Regions from separate parts of the Lysinibacillus capsici genome, predicted to be linked through region 3. Evidence: riboswitches for the same ligand, from Rfam matches in the RefSeq annotation. Region 3 holds a riboswitch; each other region holds the start of a gene.
What was found. A riboswitch is a leader RNA that binds a small molecule or an ion and turns the genes downstream of it on or off. The one in region 3 is predicted to bind cobalamin.
Positions count from the first base shown of each region.

Region 1: it holds a riboswitch for cobalamin, as region 3 does, so the genes downstream of both, LCP48_RS12090 (glutaredoxin family protein) here and LCP48_RS20605 (FecCD family ABC transporter permease) in region 3, are expected to answer to the same signal.
Region 2: it holds a riboswitch for cobalamin, as region 3 does, so the genes downstream of both, LCP48_RS14485 ((2Fe-2S) ferredoxin domain-containing protein) here and LCP48_RS20605 (FecCD family ABC transporter permease) in region 3, are expected to answer to the same signal.
Region 4: it holds a riboswitch for cobalamin, as region 3 does, so the genes downstream of both, LCP48_RS11265 (ABC transporter substrate-binding protein) here and LCP48_RS20605 (FecCD family ABC transporter permease) in region 3, are expected to answer to the same signal.

Region 1 covers NZ_CP084108.1:2,461,148-2,464,297, reverse strand. Annotated here, with positions in the region: gene nrdE (class 1b ribonucleoside-diphosphate reductase subunit alpha) at 1-1,410, opposite strand, end outside; gene nrdI (class Ib ribonucleoside-diphosphate reductase assembly flavoprotein NrdI) at 1,407-1,766, opposite strand; gene LCP48_RS12090 (glutaredoxin family protein) at 1,763-1,987, opposite strand; cobalamin riboswitch at 2,106-2,283, opposite strand; gene LCP48_RS12085 (hypothetical protein) at 2,644-2,925, opposite strand; gene LCP48_RS12080 (SHOCT-like domain-containing protein) at 2,935-3,150, opposite strand, start outside.
Region 2 covers NZ_CP084108.1:2,928,026-2,931,175, forward strand. Annotated here, with positions in the region: gene cobJ (precorrin-3B C(17)-methyltransferase) at 1-1,017, opposite strand, end outside; gene LCP48_RS14485 ((2Fe-2S) ferredoxin domain-containing protein) at 1,022-1,393, opposite strand; cobalamin riboswitch at 1,540-1,721, opposite strand; cobalamin riboswitch at 1,974-2,158, shown strand; gene LCP48_RS14490 (energy-coupling factor ABC transporter permease) at 2,308-3,054, shown strand; gene LCP48_RS14495 (energy-coupling factor ABC transporter substrate-binding protein) at 3,058-3,150, shown strand, end outside.
Region 3 covers NZ_CP084108.1:4,160,211-4,163,360, forward strand. Annotated here, with positions in the region: gene LCP48_RS20600 (heme ABC transporter ATP-binding protein) at 1-528, opposite strand, end outside; gene LCP48_RS20605 (FecCD family ABC transporter permease) at 534-1,580, opposite strand; cobalamin riboswitch at 1,727-1,914, opposite strand; gene LCP48_RS20610 (biotin transporter BioY) at 2,069-2,665, shown strand; gene LCP48_RS20615 (YdhK family protein) at 2,780-3,150, shown strand, end outside.
Region 4 covers NZ_CP084108.1:2,299,395-2,302,544, forward strand. Annotated here, with positions in the region: gene LCP48_RS11260 (elongation factor G) at 1-845, opposite strand, end outside; cobalamin riboswitch at 1,028-1,214, shown strand; gene LCP48_RS11265 (ABC transporter substrate-binding protein) at 1,377-2,369, shown strand; gene LCP48_RS11270 (precorrin-3B methylase) at 2,421-3,098, shown strand.

The sequences.
Region 1 (3,150 bases), 1.7 Mb from region 3:
CACCAGATGCCCATGGAGGTTCATACAGCCAAGCCCTACAGAATGCATTAATTGATTGGCTTTTGCAACAGACGGTACATTTTTAATATGCGTCATTTGCGATACATTTGTTAGTAGGTGCATCGCTGTATCGACTAATGCGCCGAAATCCTTCACTTTACTTGCTGCATGGATATCGATGGAACCTAAGTTACACGATACATCTAATCCATAGTCATTTGGTTGATCCTGATCCGTAATGATACTTGTCTCTTGCACTTGCAGAATTTCTGTACATAGATTGGACATTTTGACACGTCCAATATTTTTTAAAGGATGTACCTTATTGACATTATCATCAAAGATTTCAAACGGATAGCCTGATTCAAATTGTGCTTTTTTCACCTCTGTGTAAAGCTTCCGTGCATTTAAACGTTTAATTTTACGAATTTTTGGGTTATCAAGTAGCTCGTAGTACATGTCTGAAATGGAAATCTCAGACATACGTTTACCGTATTCTTTAAAAATATCGTATGGGCTAAACAAGACGATATCCTTATCACGTTTCATCAGTTCGAAGAAAATACTAGGTATAATAATCCCTGTTGAAAGAGTTGCGAGGCGAATTTTATCGTCAGCATTTGGTTTTTTTGATGATATGAAATTTTCTATGTCTGCATGGAAAATATTTAGATAAACAACGCCTGAGCCATTTCGTTGCCCTAGCTGATTCGAATAACTGAAAGAATTTTCTAACAGTTTTGCTACTGGGATGACACCACTTGCACGATTTAATATCTCTTTAATTGGATCACCTAAAGGGCGTAAATCTGTTAAGTTGACCCCTACTCCACCACCAAGGCGTGATAGCTCTAAACAATAGCCAATATTTTCAGCAATACTGTTCATGGAGTCATCCATTGATAATTTAAAGCAGCTAACTAATTCACCACGTGCTTTCTTACCACTATTTAAAGCAGTTGGTGTTGCTGGCTGGTAGGCTTCCATCATTGCTTCGACAGAGCGTTCTGCTAGAGCCGTGTTTCCTTGAGCCAAATACAAAGCAATAATGACAATACGATCCTCATACTTTTCTAAGATCTCTTCCCCGTCACGACTTTTCATAGCATAGCTATCATAAAATTTGCTTGCGCTCATAAAGGATGGGAAGCGGAAATTATAATCATAGGCTTTCTTGTACAGCTTCTTAATAAATTCCATCTCGTACATATCGATAAATGCTTTCTCATAGTAGCCCTCATCAACTAAATAGCGAATTTTTTCCTCAATATCTATAAAATAACGCAAACGTACGTTAACATACTCTAAAAAGTAGCGGCGCGTAGCTTCGCGGTCCTTTTCTAACTCAAGTAATCCAGTTGTACTATAACGATTCAGTACGTCATTATTAAGCTTTAAATAGGTTTTCATCTCATTACCCTCGTTTCATAAAACGTTTGTATTGCTTCGTAATCCGTTTGATTACCTCGTAAATCTAATTTCCTTACTAAGGGTACATGATAGGTAGCGGCGATTTTCTCACCAGCAGCGCCAAATACATGATGGCCGAAATTACTATTGCCACTGGCAACTACTCCTTTACAAAAATCCCTGTTTTTTTCTAAGAAACGTTGTACCTTTGCTGGAATGTCACCTAAACCATCTGTGTAGGTAATTAAAAGATAGGGCTTGTTCAATCGCAATTCCTCCGAGAGCTCGATACATTCTGCCTTTAATTTGGATACAACATTTCGGACATTACCTGTACGACTCGCGTAAACAATCATAGGGCAATCAACTCAATTTGAGAAACAATTTCCTGAACATCTCCTATAAAAGTTTCATTCATCTCTAAAACAGGCACACTTAAAAAACCTGCGTCAATAATCGTTTGCTTTGCTTGTTCATCGTGATCGATGTTAACAATTTCAGCTTCAAGTCCTGCACGTTGTAGCTCAGATTTTACCCATAGGCATTTTGGACAAATTGTTTTCGTATAAAGTTTCATAGAAATCCCTCTTTTCATAAAATAAAAAAGCCTATCTCCTCTAGAGAGATAGGCTAAATGGAAACGTTAACATACCAAAAATACTGACGTTCCCATCTCTTAATCCCCGAAGAAATGATAAATTTGTTTTATAAAGGCAGGTCTCCTGGCTTTGCTTCATTCTCTGATTCCCTTCCCATGCAAATGCACAGTGGTTGCAATCATCGTCAGCTACACAGTTGCGGGGACAGCGTCGGAATTGTACCGAACTTCCCTTTTAAACTACATGTAGTAGTACCTTTGTAAAACGAACACAATATATAGTTGTTGTTCAATAGTTTTAAGTGTACCATCCTTCAAATGAAAAGTAAATCAAGATTCTAAACTTCTTTATTTTTGGATTATTCAGTATTTTTAATTATGTAGTTCCAAATAGATTACCACTAATCGCTTATACCCAAATCAAAAATCTATTTTAGACGATGTACATGTTTATCTATCAAAATGTATCTAGAATTCTGAAAGAAATGTTCTATTTTATGTACCATTGAAAAATAGTAGCTTCTATCATAAATCCTGAAATAATGATCATCTCTTACCCATTTCAAATGATGCTCATTAAATTAATAAAGAGCATGCTTTTATCATAACATGCTCTTACCATTCTATCATTGAGATTATAGTCTAATCTTAACCTCAGTCCCGTCCTGAGCTTTGACATCGACTAGCACGACTCCCTTATAATTTTGTAGTTCCTTGATAATCGGCTTTAGCATTTCTTTATCGATGATCGGAAAGGTAAAGTCTATGTTCTTTCGATCGAAGTATGCCTTTGTCCACTTATTGGCTTGTAGCTGAATCCATTTGGAAGTTAATATGGAGAGGACAATGGTTAGCACAATATAGGGAACTGGGACTGTAAAGCGAACATCTTTTGCTTTCACTTTTACATGCATCATTCGTTGCCTCTACTCAATGAAGACTGCAACGGAATCCCCGTTTGCTGATTTTATATCTACAATTTGTCCGTCTAATTCATTTTCGATTGCTTCAAGTAGAAGATTGATGTCGATATCTTTTACGTATTTTTCTGATTGTGGAATACTCGCAGCGATGCTGTGTCCTGCCATCAATACGGCTTTGACAAGTTTAATCGGCAAGTTTACCGTAACATTATCATTTTC
Region 2 (3,150 bases), 1.2 Mb from region 3:
TATTTTTTGCTGTACAAGCTTCGGTGTTACTTTGACTGCGCTTGTCCCTTTTACCATTGCAAGTGCCGCTGTAGCCATTTCAAGAGCTGTTTTTTTCGGCTTTGGCGTAGCGGCTATACTGGGTTTATTAAAGCGCCCTGCATTAGGGTCAGCCATAAAGTCATTTCGCGCTGTTCCTGTCTCTTGGTTCATTGCCCAAGGTTCATTTTCTTCGCGTAAACGTTGATGTGGACGTAATGGCTGTTTCTCTTCACCCAGGGTATATTTACGTTGGTAACCGCGGGGCGTAATCATCTTATTGTCATAGAAAAATGTTGACGAATTCCCGATAATTACAGTTGTCAGCATACCAATATCATGTTCTAGCATTTCAGCTAGTGTTGTCATGGTTACTTCTTGACGTTCTCGATAGGCACTTTTCACAAGCCCAACTGGTGTGTCTGGCGAACGATATTCTAAGAGAATTCGCTGAGCCTCGACAATTTGTCTTGTTCGACGACCACTTTTAGGATTGTATAAAGCAATGACAAAGTCTGCCATTGCAGCTGCCTCGACACGCTTTGCAATTAAATTCCAAGGTGTTAGATGGTCACTCAAGCTGATTGTACAAGCATCGTGCATAATAGGTGCACCAAGTATGCTAGCGCATGAATTAATCGCAGAAATCCCAGGAACAATTTCTACTTCAATTCCTGTTGCTTCTGTCCAGCCTAGCTCAATTAACACCTCATAGACTAAACCCGCCATGCCATAGACGCCTGCATCACCACTCGAAATCACCGAGACGATGCTCCCTGCTTCGGCTTGACGAACGGCTTCCTGTGCACGCGACACTTCTTCTGTCATGCCTGTACTAACAATCGATTTTGCACTTACTAAATCTTGAATCAGCTCTACATAGGTTTTGTAGCCTATAATCATATCACTTTGTTGTAAAGCCTCTACTGCACGTGTCGTAATATGCTTAAAATCTCCAGGTCCAAAGCCTACTACGAAAATTTTTCCTTTTTGCGCCATGTTGTTACCCCTCTTTCACCTTTTCGATCCCTTTAATGGCAGTTGTTTGAGCAGTACGCTGTAATGTACCTTCACGAAGTGTAAAGACATGTTCGTTGTATAAGGATTCATGATGTAAATCTTGTACTAGTGTTCTAGCATGCTCTGTTGATGGCACACGATACCAGTTCCCTTGGGGGTAAGCGATTACCACACAAGCATCCTTGCATCGTCCATTACAGCGCGTTCTTGTCGTATGTATTTCTTGATCGAGTGCTTGCCGCTGTATCTCATCTCGAATGGCTAAGGTAATTTCCTCCCCATCCTTTTTCATGCAGCTACTGCCATTGCAAATAAAGAGATGTGTTTTCATCCCCTCTAAATTCCAAGTTGTCATCTTCTGTCTCCCCTCATTTGCTTTTTGGAAAAAGAAAAACCTTTACTCTATAACGAAGAGTAAAGGTTTTGTAGAAGCCAAATAAAAACGAATAGAATGAAATACAGGTACTCGCTTTCGCTTCAACTTCTCCCTCCGAAAAGTTTGCATGCACAATCAAATAAGCAGGTTTCCTGACTTAAGCTTCATTTTACTGTCGCACCTTCCCAAGTTTGCACCAGTGGCTTTGCGATTTCATCAGCTATTACAGTAGCGGGGGCTGTATTGGATTTTCACCAATTTCCCTATTATCTCGAGCTATTCGAGCACTTATTGACATTTTATATGAAATTTTTATTAGAATTTTAAATAGAAAACTGTCTTTATCATATCTTATTTTTTTAAAATTTCAATATTTCTTTAAAAATTTATGACAAATTTATCAATTTTGAATGGAACTAGGTATGAAATTTATACAATCTATAAAATATTTGCGCACAACTCGTTATCAGAATATTCACTATTGACCTTTAATTAAAAAAATTTATAAAAGGTATAGCATATTTATGGAAATTCATGTTACACTTTGTCGTGAAATCTCACAATTTGAATGTTTTTCGGTGCAAAGTGCTTGTCATTTTGCTTAAAAGGGAAGCCGGTTTAAGTCCGGCGCGGTCCCGCCACTGTAATAGGGAGCTTTATAGAATATGTCACTGTCCAACGGATGGGAAGACCTATAAAGCATTGAACTAGAGCCAGGAGACCTGCCGAAAAATAAGTGATCGTTTCAGCCTACGAGGATAGGTGTGCGGCTTAGCAGATGAGAATGTTATTTGCTTTTTTAGCTATGCACTTTTCCACCAGTGGAGAAGTGCTTTTTTTGATTACGCACGCAATCTTCTAAAAATCTACTAATTAGTTAGGAGGAAAACTTTTTGAAATTTTCATGGTGGAAACTTAGTTATTTTTTACTGGCCTTTTTAATCGTGCCAAAACGTGCCTTTGCCATGCATATCATGGAAGGTTTTTTACCAATCGAATGGGCTATTTTTTGGTGGGTCATCTCTATTCCATTTATCATTCTAGGATTGCGTTCTATTCGAAAAACCGTTGATGAAAATCCTGAAACAAAAATGCTTTTGGGGCTTTCAGGAGCCTTTGCCTTTGTGCTATCTGCCTTAAAAATCCCTTCTGTTACAGGTAGCTGCTCTCACCCAACTGGTGTAGGACTTGGGACAGTACTCTTTGGCCCTCTAGCAATGAGTGTAATTGGAACAATCGTTTTATTATTTCAATCTTTATTATTAGCTCATGGAGGAATTACAACTTTAGGGGCTAATGCCTTTTCTATGGCTATTGTTGGTCCTTTTATTGCTTACTTTGTCTTTAAAGGTGCTCAAAAAGTAGGCGTGTCATTTTCACTAGCCGTATTCTTTGCAGCTATGCTTGGTGATTTAGGTACATATATTGTGACTTCTGTACAACTAGCACTAGCCTTTCCTTCAGAGGTTGGAGGCTTTATGGCATCCTTTACAAAGTTTGCAGGAATTTTTGCCTTAACTCAAATTCCTTTAGCCGTGAGTGAAGGAATTTTAACGGTCATAGTGATGAATTTCTTGAAAAAATACAATATTAGCGAACTAAAAACTTTACGTGTTTTCTCAACAAAGGAGGCACATTAACAGATGAAAAAAAATTTATTGTTATTAGCAATTGTTGTGTTATTAGCCATCATACCCTTGTTCATACAAAAAGGTGCTGAATTTGGTGGTGCTGAT
Region 3 (3,150 bases):
TTGAAGTTGATGTTGAATATCTAAATGATTCGTCGGCTCATCCAATATTAATACCTGTGCTTGTTGAGCGAGTGCCCTTGCAACCATGACACGCTTTTTCTCGCCACCAGAAAGCGAACTAAAGCTTCGTTTCTCTAAATGCGATATGCCCGTTTGGCTAAGAGCCTCTTTAACAATTTGAAAATCTTTCTCTTGATCAAGCTCTAACAGCTTTTTATGTGGTGTTCTTCCCATACTGACTAAATCATGCACAGTGAAATCAAATAATACGGGTGTCTCTTGGCTTACAACAGCCAAATTTTTCGCAATTGATTTACTTGATTGCTTTAATATATCTTGCTCATTTAATACTACCGTTCCGCTTTCAGGTTTTAGGAGACGATACATATTTTTTAACAATGTTGATTTTCCGCTCCCATTAGGACCAATTAATCCAACAAATTGCTTTTCTTTTATTTGAATGCTTACATCATGTAGTATACGCTGATCGTAAATGGAGAATGATACTCGTTTCGCTTCTAATGTCATGGACGTTAATCTCCTTCACCGAAAGAATAGTTGTTACGACGGAGAAGCCAAATGAAAAATGGTCCCCCGCAAAAAGCTGTAATAATACCAATTGGCATTTCCTGAGGAGAAATAATGATTCGAGCAAAGGCATCTGCCCACACTAAGAATATTCCACCTATTAAAGCACTAATAGGTATGACGTATTTATAGTTTGAGCCCACAATTAAACGCACAATATGGGGAATAATCAATCCCACAAATCCTATAGAACCACTAACTGCGACAAGCACACCAGTTAATAGAGATACTAATAGTATTAACTGAATACGGAATTGCTGAAGATTAACGCCTAATGTCACTGCCGCCTCTTCTCCTAGTAATAATAAATTTAAATTGCGATAGTGTAGCCAGAGTAGCCCAAATACAACCAAGAATACGAAGCCTGGAATCACAATATTATTCCATTTGGCCCCAGCTAAACTACCTAGCATCCAAAACATAACAGCCTTTAAGGCCCCTTCTTGCTTTGACATCATTAAAATAAAATTAGAGATAGCCGTTAAGATAAAGGACACAGCCATGCCTGCCAATAGCAAGCGGAAAATAGAGACACGTCCCCCAACACGTGACAAGAAAAAAACAAGTGTAATCGCAAGTAATGAACCTAGGAATGCGGATACCGAAAGAGCGTAAATACCTAAAAATGAAAAGGCTCCTAAAATAATCACAGAAGTAGCTCCGACAGCTGCACCTGAAGAAATCCCTAGAATATACGGGTCTGCAATAGAATTACGTACAAGTGCCTGAATGGCTGCCCCTGCAATGGCTAACCCCGCTCCTACTATAGCAGCTAGCAAAACACGAGGTGCTCTTATTTGCCAGATGATGATTTCCTGAGAGCGACTCCAATCTTGCTCGATTGAATTTTGTATAAAAGGAATCTTAGAAAGAATAACTTTCCATACATATAACGGTGTAACTGAAACTGAGCCAACCATTACAGCAAAGGTCATTGAAACAATTAATACCATAAAAAGTACGAAGGAAAATAACATAAATTTTTTATTCATCTGTTTTAAACTCCTACTGAATATTGATGAATGAAGCAATAAAAAAAGGTATCTCATGCGAAAATGCGCATAGAAATACCCTAGATTAAACAAAGTCAGAAAAATATCCAGCTATTGTCCGTAATTGCTTGCATCCTCGTGGGCATTACAGGTATTACTAAATGGCAGGTCTCCTGGCTTCGATTCACTATCCTATAATTACCTTCCCATTCTTAAACAGTGGCAAATCATATTATAGGATTCCTCGTTACAGTTGCGGGACAGCGTCGGACTTCCACCGACTTCCCTTTTAAGTGACATTCAAAAATGTCACACCAATAGTATTTGAAGTTATAAAATTGTGACGATTCTATCATACATTTTTATAGATAGATAGTCTACTTCTATTTAACTCAACATTTGAGTTAACCGAAAACAATAATAAGGTTGACACAACGGCATTCGTTTTTTACACTAGCAGTAATAACTTATAAAACGAGGTGAAATTCATGGCAACTGTTACTCAACATAGTCACCATAAATTAAGAACTATTGACATTACCTACATTGGGTTGTTTTCAACGCTAATGATGGTGGGTGCTAATATCACTTCCTTTGCACCCTTTATGGTAGTTGGTGGTGTACCCATTACGCTTCAAACCTTCTTTGCAATTTTAGCAGGGCTTATTCTTGGTAGTAGAAAAGGTGCGCTCGCCTGTACAATTTATATGTGCGTAGGATTGGCAGGAGCTCCTGTCTTTGCTCGTTTCGGTGGTGGAATTGGCCAAATTTTAAGCCCTACCTTTGGGTTTATTATTACATTTATATTAGCAGCATTTGTTGCAGGGCTAATCGTGGAACGAAGCGGGACAAAGAAAAGTTTTATCGTAGCTGCTTTGGTAGCAACGGCTATAAATTATTTGATAGGAACAAATTGGATGTTTTTTGCATATAAGCTTTGGGCAAGTGCGCCAGAGAATTTTTCATATAAGCTCGCTTGGCTTTGGATGATTCCTCCACTACCAAAAGATATTATTTTAGCTATTTTTGCTGGTATCTTCGCCCATAGATTACAAAAAACATTGAAGATCCTGCCCATTCAATAGCATATCTCCCCACCTAATTGTTCCAGACTAAAGAAATGTTTTTCATAGGGTCATATCCATCGTTTCTGCACATTTATTTGCTACATTAGGAGCACATAGTGAGGAGGATATCATATGAAATTCAATAAAAGATGGTCAGTCGGACTATTATCAGTAGTCGCTTTAATTAGTTTATCGGCTTGTACAGAGGATCAAACAGAACCAGCGTCCACTTCTAATGAAACTGCTGAAAAAATGGATCATTCTACAATGAACCATTCAAGTTCTGGCGATGTACCAGTAACGTTAAAAAAAGCTGAAAACCCGAAATTTCCTGTAGGGAGCACAGCCATTATTACAGATGGACATATGGAAGGTATGAAAGGGGCAGAAGCAACAATAGTAGGTGCCTATAATACAACTGCCTATGTTATTTCCTATGAGCCTACATCTGGTGGAAAGCGAATAGAAAAGCATAAGTGGGTGATTCATGAAGAATTAATTGA
Region 4 (3,150 bases), 1.9 Mb from region 3:
TCGGTTACTTTTTCTGTTACTTCGCCAAATGAAAATTCATCCCGCACATGCAATGAACCCTTGACCGCCTTCATAAAGGTTAAACGTTGGTGACCATCATGACGAATTTTAAAAACCTCTCCCTCAAACGGGGCATCCTTGTCAAAATCGGTACACGTTAACAGTGGGAGCTGGTCAAGAAATTCCTGAATGCCCTCATCTTTTAAGGCAGAGCCAGCAAAGCAAGGGAAGGCACATTCATTTTTAATCATTCCCTGTAATTGAGCAAGACACTGTTCATGCTCCAATGACTCATTCAGAAAGGCATCAAGCAATTCTTCGTCGCGCTCCGCTAGCCATTCCATGATGCTATTTGATACATAGTCTGCTCGCAATGGCTCATCGATGAACAATATATGCTGTGAGCAATCTTTGCGAAGCTGGCTGATGACAGCCTCCACATTGGCACCCTCACGATCTATTTTGTTGATAAAGAAGAAGGTAGGGACATGGTATTGACGTAAAAGTTGCCATACTGTTTCTGTGTGGCCTTGTATCCCTTCAACAGCGCTAATGATCATAATGGCATAATCCATCACACGAATGGCACGCTCCATCTCAGGGGAGAAATCGACATGCCCTGGTGTATCAATCAATGTGTATGTATCATTGCCAATGCTCATACGCCCCTGCTCGGCAAATATCGTAATGCCTCGTCTGCGCTCCAGCTCGTGATTATCAAGAAAGGTATCCTGATGATCAACTCGACCACGGGCTTGGATACTATTTGTATGAAAAAGTACTTGCTCAGAAAAGGTCGTTTTCCCTGCATCCACGTGCGCAAGTACACCAATTGTTTTGTACATAAGAAATCCTCGTTTCTATAGAATGCTATCTTTTTATTGTAACAGAATACTAGCTTCTATATTTCTTGTAAAATAGTTCGTCTTTATGTCGAAATAGTGCTAATATAGTGATGATTATACTTTTAGTGTCATCCTACTGATTGCGCGATAAATTTTCTTCTGCTAGTCTATCAATAGTATTGACCATTATAGAACGTATTGGTGCAAATGGCATTTGTCATTTGCTTAAAAGGGAAATCGGTGCAATTCCGATGCTGTCCCGCAACTGTAAATGGGGAGTCTATACAGCATGCCACTGTAGGGAAACTATGGGAAGGCGTATAGATGATGAACCTAAGCCAGGATACCTGCCAGTATGTATTTTTTGACTAAGAACCACGAGGATGGTGATAGTGATACAGGTAATATACCGTTATTTCACTATGCTACTCTCTTGGCGACAAGAGGGTTTTTTTATGCCCTTCCAACCACCTAGGTAGTAAAGAAATCCCTGATTTCTTTCTATATTTTAACAACAAAGGAGAAAAGGACATGAAGAAATGGAAAAGTATATGGCTAATGATGATCATTGCCTTGATCGCTGTTTTAGGGGCTTGTAATGCAAAAGACAAAACGGAATCAGCAGTACAAGGTGAAAAGGTTGAGCCATCTGAGGCGGCAGCCGAAGTAACCATTGAAAACAATGACACAAGTCAAACATATACGGAAGCACCAACAAAAGCGATTAGCTTAAATCAGCATGTGACAGAAATCATGCTAGCACTTGGCTTAGAGGATTCTATGGTAGGGACAGCTTACTTAGATGATAAAATCTATGAGCCATTGCAAGAGGCATACGATAAAGTCCCTGTGCTTTCTGATCAATACCCAACGAAGGAGCAAGTCATTGATGCCGAGGCAGATTTCCTATATGCAGGCTGGAAAAGTGGCTTTGGCGAAAAGGGGGTAGGCACACCAGAAGAACTTGAAGAATTAGGCATCCATACGTATTTACATACGGCTTCCAACATGACAAAGCCAACATTAGAGGATATTTTCACTGATATTCGCCATATCGCAAAGATTTTCCGTATTGAGGATCGTGGCGAAGCTTTAATTGATCAAATGACGAAAGATGTAGAGGCAGTACAAGCTAAATTACCAAAAGATAGCGAAAAATTACGTGTTCTTGTGTTTGATAGCGGTGAAAAGGATGTATTTACAGCTGGTCAAAACTTTATGAATGAGCTTGTGACAATCGCAGGTGGTCAAAATATCTTTGGTGATGTGGAATCAGGTTGGACAACTGTATCGAAGGAAGATGCAGTAGACCGCAACCCAGAGGTAGTTGTCGTGATTGATTACGGTGAAACAACGGCAGACCAAAAGATCCAATTCTTAAAAAATGATCCAGCATTGAAGGAGATGGAAGCGGTCAAAAATGAGCGCTTTGTCATCCTGCCACTTTCAGCAGCGTCTGAAGGGGTTCGTGCGGCAGAGGCCATTGAAATTTTAGCCACGGGCTTCTATCCTGAAAACTTTTAATCCATTCGAGCTAGCGTTTTGCTAGCTCCTTTTTTATAAGGAGCGATAAAAATGAACGCATTTCAAAAAAATGTACCAGATCAAACATTTGAAACACTGAACCGTCATGGTGAGTTTACCCGTCTAGCCGTTAGCCCTGGCATTATTAATAAGCATTATACCCCTGCACAATTCCAAAAAATAGCCGAAATTGCTGGCGAAAAGGGGGCGATAAAGTATTCTGCTTCCTATAGTATACTCTTGTCCATACCAACGTGTGATGCCACAGAAGCGGTGCAAGCCTTACAGGAAGCGGGTCTCTATGTTGCTCCCTCTGGTCCAATCATAGCCATGAAGGCCTGCGATTTTTGTGATGGGGAGAAAATGGATGCTGCTCCAATAACCGAACAGCTCTATCATGCCCTAGCGGGGATGAAGGTACCTGCAAGAGTGCGTGTCAATATTAATGGCTGTGCATCAGCTTGCTACAATGCAGTCTATGATGATATTGGACTCGTTTACCAACAAGAAAGCTTTGATGTCTATTTAGGGGCAGTACCGATGGGAGCAAAGGCACAGGCTGGCACGTTATTCGCTAAGAGGGTAGACGTCACACAAATTGAAGATTTTTTACTGCTTCTGATCAACCTATATAAGGAGCATGCTCGCCCAAATGAGCCCTTTTACAAATTTTATCGAAGAACGAAGTACGCAGAATATTGGGAACTAGTAAAAAATTCAATTAAATAGCAGGGATATTACTTAGGGTGTCGAAGTATTGTAGTAAGGCACAGAAAATTAC